2 regions of the Shewanella sp. ECSMB14102 genome follow, and region 1 is predicted to be linked to the other one. Evidence: riboswitches for the same ligand, from Rfam matches in the RefSeq annotation. Region 1 holds a riboswitch; the other holds the start of a gene.
The links. Region 1 has a riboswitch for thiamine pyrophosphate ahead of thiC (phosphomethylpyrimidine synthase ThiC). Riboswitches for the same ligand answer to the same signal wherever they lie in the genome.
Positions count from the first base shown of each region.

Region 2: it holds a riboswitch for thiamine pyrophosphate, as region 1 does, so the genes downstream of both, RC73_RS00180 (TonB-dependent receptor) here and thiC (phosphomethylpyrimidine synthase ThiC) in region 1, are expected to answer to the same signal.

Region 1 is NZ_JWGX01000042.1:10,312-14,737, forward strand. Features, by position in the region: gene thiC (phosphomethylpyrimidine synthase ThiC) at 1-1,790, opposite strand, end outside; TPP riboswitch at 2,019-2,118, opposite strand; gene RC73_RS19915 (hypothetical protein) at 2,283-3,440, opposite strand; gene trhA (PAQR family membrane homeostasis protein TrhA) at 3,860-4,426, shown strand, end outside.
Region 2 is NZ_JWGX01000002.1:24,712-29,137, reverse strand. Features, by position in the region: gene RC73_RS00180 (TonB-dependent receptor) at 1-2,041, opposite strand, end outside; TPP riboswitch at 2,097-2,206, opposite strand; gene RC73_RS00175 (YcfL family protein) at 2,352-2,741, opposite strand; gene RC73_RS00170 (PaaI family thioesterase) at 2,759-3,211, opposite strand; gene RC73_RS00165 (PaaI family thioesterase) at 3,208-3,708, opposite strand; gene hinT (purine nucleoside phosphoramidase) at 3,705-4,061, opposite strand; gene RC73_RS00155 (M61 family metallopeptidase) at 4,303-4,426, shown strand, end outside.

The sequences.
Region 1 (4,426 bases):
GTGATTTTCATCGAGCAGAATTTGGGGCCGCACATGGAGCAGAAATGCGCCACCTTGGCAGACTCCTGAGGCAGGGATTCATCGTGGAACGCCCGGGCGGTATCGGGATCCAACCCCAGGTTGTATTGATCTTCCCAGCGAAACTCGAATCTGGCCTTTGACAACGCATTGTCGCGCAGCTGGGCACCTGGATGTCCTTTGGCGACATCGGCGGCATGCGCCGCAATTTTGTATGCAATAAGCCCTTGTTTAACGTCTTCCTTGTTAGGCAAGCCCAGATGCTCCTTGGGGGTCACATAACAGAGCATGGCACAGCCGTACCAGGCAATCATCGCCGCGCCTATGCCAGAGGTGAAATGATCATAGCCGGGCGCAATATCCGTGGTCTGGGGCCCCAAGGTGTAGAAAGGCGCCTCATCACAGTACTCAAGCTGCTTGTCCATATTCTCCTTGATCAGCTGCATAGGAATATGGCCCGGTCCTTCGATTATGGTCTGCACATCGTACTCCCAGGCGATTTTCACCAGCTCACCCAAGGTTTCCAGCTCGGCAAACTGAGCCTCGTCGTTGGCATCGGCAATCGAGCCGGGGCGCATGCCGTCACCGAGCGACAGTGACACATCATAGGCGGCGCAAAGCTCACAGATGTCGCGGAAATGGCTGTAGAGGAAGTTTTCCTTATGATGGCTCAGGCACCACTTGGCCATAATGGAGCCGCCGCGGGATACCATGCCGGTCACCCGATTGGCCGTCATGGGCACATAGCGCAGCAAGACCCCGGCATGAATGGTGAAGTAATCCACTCCTTGTTCGGCCTGCTCTATCAGGGTGTCGCGAAACACTTCCCAACTGAGATCTTCGGCAATGCCGTTGACCTTTTCCAGCGCCTGATAGATGGGCACGGTACCTATGGGCACCGGCGAGTTACGCACTATCCATTCGCGGGTTTCGTGGATATAACGGCCGGTGGACAGATCCATCACCGTATCGGCGCCCCAACGGGTGGCCCACACCAGTTTTTCCACCTCTTCCTCGATGGAAGAGGTCACCGCCGAATTGCCGATATTGGCGTTAACCTTCACCAAAAAGTTACGGCCGATAATCATAGGCTCGGCTTCCGGATGGTTGATGTTGGCGGGAATAATGGCGCGGCCACGGGCCACTTCGCTGCGAACGAACTCAGGGGTTATCGGCGTGGCAACTATAGCGCCAAAGGCTTCTCCTTTGGCCTTGCGGGCCAGTTGCGGATCTTTGGCAAGCGCTTCATTGGCCCGGGCCATATTCTCACGAATGGCGATATATTCCATTTCAGGAGTGATAATGCCGGCGCGGGCGTAATGCAATTGGGTCACCCGCTTACCCGGCTTGGCCCGGCGCGGTTTGGGCAAAGCGTCGAATCTCAAATGATCCAGCCCTTCATCCGCCAGTCGCTGCTGGGTAAAACTGGAACTGACCTCGGTCAGCTCTTGCGTATCATCACGCTCTAAGATCCAGCCCTGGCGCAGTTTATCCAGGCCCTGGCGCACATTGATAGCCGCGTTGGGATCTGAATAAGGGCCGGCACAATCATAAACACGTACAACGGGATTGGGTTCAAATTGCGCGCTGCCATCTTGGGTTGGTATTCGGGTGTCTGTCTGCCTGATTTGGCGCATGGCAACCTGAATATCGGCCCGGGAGCCCTGAACAAACAGCTTCTGTGAATTGGGATGCTGCAAGGGTTTAAGGTTATCGATAAAAGCCTGGGCGGCCTCTCGGGTTTGACGACGATTGGATTGACGATTTGACATAAGCAAGCTCACTCTTTTGGAAAATGAAATTGCTTGTCAGGAGAGTTGAATAATAAGCGGCGCAAGCTGACTGATTAAACTCCTTGATTTGGAGTCCTCCTCCGGCGGTGTTGGCAGACTGACCTCGTGGTTTCAGGTCAGTTCAATGTCCGCTGGAGAAGCCAGATATCGCCTCGGCTCTTTAAAGCCTTTGGCATAGATTTTTGCTCGCAGTGGCTGCGGTAATGCTGCAGCTGAATGCTTGTTTCCTTCGCAGGTGCTAGCCTGATCAGGTTCAACGGATCCCGAATAAACGGTCTCAGCCCAGAGGGCACTCCGACAAGATTACTGCCGAGTATAAGCACAAGCGGAAGCGGGAAACAAGCCCGACAGCAAAACTCGCCGCAGGATTTAATCCATTAAAATCACAAGTTAATTATTTGAAGTTAATGCAAATATTTACAAAAATCTGGAAACCAATCTATTTCCAATCAAATAAATTGATTGCAAAACTCACTTACCAAGCCGCTTTAGACGGCTGGCCACCGCCTCCTTGAGTGCTTTTTCCATCTCTGTCTGACCGCACTTAAATGGAAACCCCAAGTTTTCGGCGTAGGGATTGAGCGGAGTCGGCACCTTGACGACCCGATAGCAGGTATCACCATCCTTGACGATACGGTTAGGGTCGAGCGGCAGATCCAGACTGGCCACTTTATTGAAATCATCGGCGTCATTGACCCAAAGCACCTCCATCTCCCCATCCATTTCACTGAGGCTCTTGCGTCCCGTAGCCTTATCCGCATATTGCTGTGATAGCTGCTGCAGCGCCTGCTGTTGAGAGTGTTGCAATACTTTTCGGGCAGACTTTAATGCGTTTGAACTGAAGTCCAGCTGAGCTTGCTCTGCCGGCTGCGATTTAAAGTCATTTGCTCGCTCTGGCGCAGGTACGGCTGCATTTTTCGTTTCTTCAATGACGCTACCAATAGGTTTAACGCTTTGATCCCGAATCTTGGGGACGCTTTGCTCATTCAGGTTTTTAACTCTGTCTTTCCGAGGGTTTTGCTCAGCTTCTTGAACAGCTTCTTGAACAGTTTCTTGCACAGCCACTTGTTCAGTCTCTTGCAGCGGCTCTTCGGCGGCCTGCTTTTGTGGCTCAGTGTTTTGTTGCTCGTTTTTTTGTGGCTCAGAACGCTTGCTTGAGTCAGCTTTTTTAACCTCTATCGCTTCCTTGGGCTGGGTTATTGCTTCTTCGGCCAAGGCTTCCGGCACTGGCGTTAACGGTTTTGGGCTGGGCTGACTGAAATAAAGATAGGATTGCAGCACCTTGGGTGTGGCAGGCTCTGTCACCACTCTTCGCCATTCTGCTTGCTGCCAAAACCAGGATAACCCCAGCAATAGCACTAAGTGCGCGGCTCCCGCCACGGTCCAACTACTGAAGGCGTTGCCCTTTGCCTCAGCATCCCCCTGCTCTGCTTTTTTAGCCATGCCAACTTGCGCCAGGCATTGGGGTTGAACCCCAAGCTGTTGACTAAAAAGCGATTGGTCAAAGAAAGGGTCAATCGAATGTATTTGAAAATGGCTTGGTTGGCAGGAACCTGTGTTAAGGATTTCATCCAGATCAAGCTCAAAGGCAGCATCCCTACCCGGAATGCTGAAGCTCAAGCTTGCCATTGTCGCCGGGCTTTCGTCTCGGCTGGCAATCAATTTATCTGAATGTGGAGGCATAAGCCGCTGATTTATCTTTCGCCAAATGTAAACTCAGTGTTAGAGAAAACCCTCGGTAAAAAGTTCATTCCCTTGTTTGAAAAGCAATTTACGCTACAAACTCAAATCGATGGCTTCAAACAAAACAGGTAAAACCTTTGTCAACTAAGGCTGACGGAATCCACTGAACAAATTAACTGTAAAAAGCGACTTGGAAGCCGGGCAACGAGTTGTTAAGGTGCAGTATTAGACGTTTGCAAAAAATGCAGATGATACGGTTTAAAGAACAAATCAATCTCAGCGAACAGGTGTACACTTTTATCTAGCCAGAGTGCCATAGCGCTGTTAGACTCACTTTCAATGAGGTCGAACCAGAAGAGTCAATCATGCCCAACAGTAAAGCTTCAGTCACTGCATCTCAATTTAATAGCCAATTTTCAGCTGGATATAGTCTGAATGAAGAGATAGCCAATGCCGTCAGCCATGGTTTGGGGGTGATTGCCGGCATTCTGGGGTTGGTGCTGATGTTGCTCAAGAGCTGGCATTCGCTGGATGCCATTCAGTTAACAGGTGTAACCATCTATGGCAGCAGTATTATCCTGCTGTTTCTCTGCTCGACCCTGTATCACAGCATTCCTCAGCCAGTGTGGAAGCGGCGCCTCAAGATGCTGGATCACTGCGCCATCTATCTGTTAATCGCCGGAACCTATACCCCGCTGATGTTAATTACTTTGGCCGATGCCCAGGAAGAATGGGTGCTGATAGCCATCTGGTTATTGGCACTGGGGGGAATAGTGTTCAAGAGCTGCTTTATTCACAGATTCAAGGCGCTGAGCCTGATATTGTATTTGGCTATGGGCTGGCTCTGCGTCGCCGTGTTGCCTGAGCTTATCGATAACCTGTCAACTGCCGGGTTCAACTTGCTGTTGGCCGGAGGCCTGAGCTACAGCTTG
Region 2 (4,426 bases), on a different contig from region 1:
CGTATTTTTCATCGAACAGGTTGCGGCCCCAGAGGTAAACCGACCACTTGTCTGCCTCATAGCCCAGCTTGGCGTTGACCACTTGATAGTCTTCAGAGCGAGAGTCATTGCTGTCTGAGTAGTAGAACGCACTCTTGCCACTGCTGTTGAGGTTGGCAAACCAGCCCATGTCATTGCGCCAGGTCATGCCGAGACTATAGGTCCATCTCGGCGAGTGGGCCAGTTCCCGGCCGCTGAGATCCACAGGGTTGCCATATTTATCCTGATACAGGTAATCACCATATTCTGTCTGCAGATACCCAAGGCTGGTGTAGAACTGCAGTGAATCTGTGGGATACCAGTTGGCTTCCAGCTCGGCGCCATAGTTATTGGAGCTGCCGGCGTTTTCGGTGAACAGAATAAAGCGCTGGGGGTCGACAGGATCCTGCAGCGAGGCCGCTACCTGCTGATCTTCCCTGTCCATAAAGAACAGTGCCAGACGAGTATCCAGCAAGCCATCGGCCCAGCTGGATTTCAGCCCCAGTTCATAGTTGTAGAGGATTTCGGTATCGAACTCTTTCTTGTCGGCCAGCTCCTGGGGCAGCGTCATATTAAAACCACCGGCCTTGTAGCCTCTGGCTATCCGAACATAGGCTTCATGGTGTTCAGCCAGCGCCTTGGATAGGGCGATATGGCCGCCCCACATGTTTTCCGATGGGCTAAAGGCATCACCATTGCTGTCGCTGTAGTCACTCTCACGTCGCTCGATACGAGCACCGATAGACAGGCTGTAGCCCGCCCCCAGATCTGAGTCCAACTGGGCAAACACCGCATAGTTACTGGCGCTGTAGCGGGAAGTCAGCACTTCATCCGGCCCGCCGTTGTATTCAGAGTAGAGATCATTGTCCTCATCGAGATCCATAAAATAGAGCCCGGCCAGCCAGTCGGTGCTGCCGCCGAAAATCCGCCCGGCCTCGTTGGAGCTGAATCTGAACTCCTGTGACAGAGTGCGCCGCTCGCCACGCTTATCCCAGGTGTAATCGTACTCACAGGGTGCGCCGCCGCACTCTTTTCCGGCCCAGTAATCCGGGTTGGCCCAGTCACCGTCGTAACCGTGGTGATGATCTGTGGCGGCATAGCTTGACAGGGACACCAGCTCAAAAGCCTCAAAGCCGGTATAACTCAGCTTGAGGCTGGAACCCGTGGTGCGCTGTTTGTCGACGCCCGGCGCATCGGTAATGGTATCGAAGCCGTTATTGTCCAGAGTCCAGGCATCATAACCATTGTCAAAATCGGCGTGCAGTAGAGTGAAGTCTGCCTGCAACTTGTCGGTGGCGTACCAGCGCAGCTTGATACGGCCGCTGAATTCATCACGCTCATTGGTATCGTCACGGCCCAGATACAGGTTGTCGCGATAACCGCTCTGCTTGTGTTGCTGCAGCGCCACACGATAGAGCAGCTTGCCGGAATCTGTCACTGGGCCGGAACTGAAGCCGCTGAAGGTTTGCAGATTATCATTACCGAGCGAGACTTCGGCGCCGTGCTCGAATACGTCTGTGGGATCATTGCTCTTGAGATAGATAAGACCGGCCAGGGCATTGGCACCATAGCGGGTGCCCTGAGGGCCGCGCAGCACTTCAAACTGCTGCAGATCGTACAGGCTGGAAACGCTGCCCAGCCCGGAGAGATCGATATCATCGATAATAAAGCCCACAGAGGAGTTGGGCGCTCCCTGGTATTGCTCCTGCTCACCGACCCCGCGGATCTGGAAGTATCTTGGCCGGGAGCTGGCACCTGACCAGTTGAAGTTGGCTACGTTACCCAGCATATCTTCGAAATGCTCGGCGCCTTGATCTTCAATGCGCTGCTCATCGATAACAGTCACGCTGGAGGGCATCTTCTCCAGCGTCAGGCCACGAAAGTCGCCGCTGACGACTATCACTTCCATGGCTTGTTGCTCATCTTGCTTTTCAACGCCGGGATTATCGGCGGCATGAACGGGTGCCCACAGCAGCATCTGAATGGTACTGGCGAGCAGAGTAGGTACGGTAAACTTGGACATAGGACCTCAAATATTCACAGTTTGAGATCCGGCAATAAGAAAGCGAGTTGAAAGTGCACGAATTGTGGCCCATTCCTACGCCGGTACTAGCCGGATCAGGTTCTAAGGGTTCGTCATACGACATCTCAGTCAACCGCAATGCGGTAAACACCCCTTGGCGAGGGCCAGTATACACGAGTTACCAACAAAAGTGAGCCAGGTTGCCAAATTGTATCTGAGGGGATAAAAAACCGCCCACTCCATTAGTCCCATTCGTTGAGCATCAACTGGAATAATGGTTCGGGCGGCAGTGGTGCCGAGGTTGCAACTTTTAGTTTGAAAAGGCCTCGCGCACATAGATCTCAAAACGACTGGCAGTCGGATTCGGCGCCACGGCGCTCACCTGCAACTGCTGTTTGCCATGTAGTTTGACCGACTTCCAGGACACACCTTCATCATCCAGGGTATAACCGCTGGCGTCATACCAGGTGAATTTGTACTGAACACGCATATCGGTAGCGACTTTGCTGCTGATGGTGGCAGTACCTCTGAGCAAACCGCCCTCACCTCTGGCCATAAGATCACCCACACTCACCGAGCGGGCAAAGCTGCTGTTGTCGATGCGACTTTCACCGGTCGAGCTGGCATACACCCCGGCCGTATGGTTGGCGCAGCCTGCCAGAGCCAGCAGGGTTGCTGCTATTACCAAGACTTTTTTCATCTGCCAATCCCTTATTCTCAATCAATCAAAAAGTGTGCCCGGGCGGTTGCAATCAGCTGCTTGCGGTTGGTTTGCCAGCAGTCGATATTGACATTGGCCACTCGCCGTCCCTGACGGGTTATTCGGCACTCGGCGAAACTATCCTTATGATAACCGGCACGTAAGTAGTCGATGGAAAAATCAACCACCTTAGGCACCTTACTGGTTTGCATAAACACCATAAGCTGGATGATGGCCGACATCTCCATAAACCCGGCTATCACGCCGCCATGAATGGCCGGCAGTACCGGGTTACCTATGTTGTCATCTTTGGCCGGCAAGCGAAATACCAGCTCATCGCCAAACCGTTCTACCAACATGCCAATAAAGCGGGCGTAGGGAACATGCTCAAGTAAATGACTGAAATCATTGGTTTCTGTCACTTTGGCAACTATGCTTTTTACATCCAGGGATGCCTTGGGATCTGTCATTTCGTCTCCTCACCCATCAGTGCCTTACGGAAAGTGTCCCCAATCATTTCAGGGCTTATCCGCATAAAGGAGCCAACCGCATGGGCGATGGGGTCGTCTATGCTGTCCTGATAGGCGATGGCCCGGGTAAACGCGACGCTGGATGACAACTTATAACACTCGGCAAAACCATACACCGGCTTGTGGGGCTCGGCGGGCTTCATATAGTCGACCCGCAGATCCAGAGTCGGCGAGATCTCCAGCGAACCGTATTTGTCCTTGATGGCACAAACCACGGCGCAGCCACTGGCAGTATCCATCAAAGTGGTGATAACCCCACCATGGATAACTCCGGTTTCAGGGTAACCCACCAGCTCAGTGCTGTAAGGCAACTCTATCAGTACATGGTGTTCACTGCCCTCATGCACCTTGAGCCCGAGGCGACGACACTGGGCCAACTGGTTGACAAAACGGCTCGCCAGGGTCGTCAGCGGGAAAAACTCCGGATTGACTTTCATGACGCTGAACTCACCATAGGCCCCAAGGCTTTACCGCCAAGCAGATGCATGTGGATGTGGAACACTTCCTGGCCGCCATGCTCATTACAATTAATGATTAAACGATAGCCATCCTTAGCGATCCCGGCTTCGGCGGCCAACTTGGCGGCCACTGTCACCATACGGCCTATGGCCTGCTCGTCGGAAGCCTTGGCGTCATTGACTGTGGGGATCAGATGATTGGGCACTATCAGCACATGGGTGGGAGCCTTGGGATTGATATCCCGAAAGGCAGTCACCAACTCGTCCTGATACAGTATGTCCGTGGGTATTTCACGGCGAATAATTTTGCTGAATATGGTTTCTTCGGCCATTTTGCCACTCTCCGGTGTATCGGTTCAGACTCGGCCCAAGGGCCAAATCACTGTGTTCTTGGCAGTATAATACCATTCGGCCCAGAGATGTAATCGGCCGCGGCGATTTGCCCCCCAAGCCTGTTAAAACTCGGCAAGTAATTGCCGCGGCCTGGCTTTTTTGGCAGCATTGTCGCCATGCTCAGCCGGAGATGAACCAATTTGGCTCCCGGCACTCGCCAACGATTCATACGGATATCAGATGATCAGTTATCAGATTTGCCCCATAGATCCACACGCTCACCTGTTCGAGGTCAAAATCACCATTCAGGCTCCGGCCCCGAGACAGGAACTTTGGTTGCCATCCTGGATCCCAGGCAGCTACA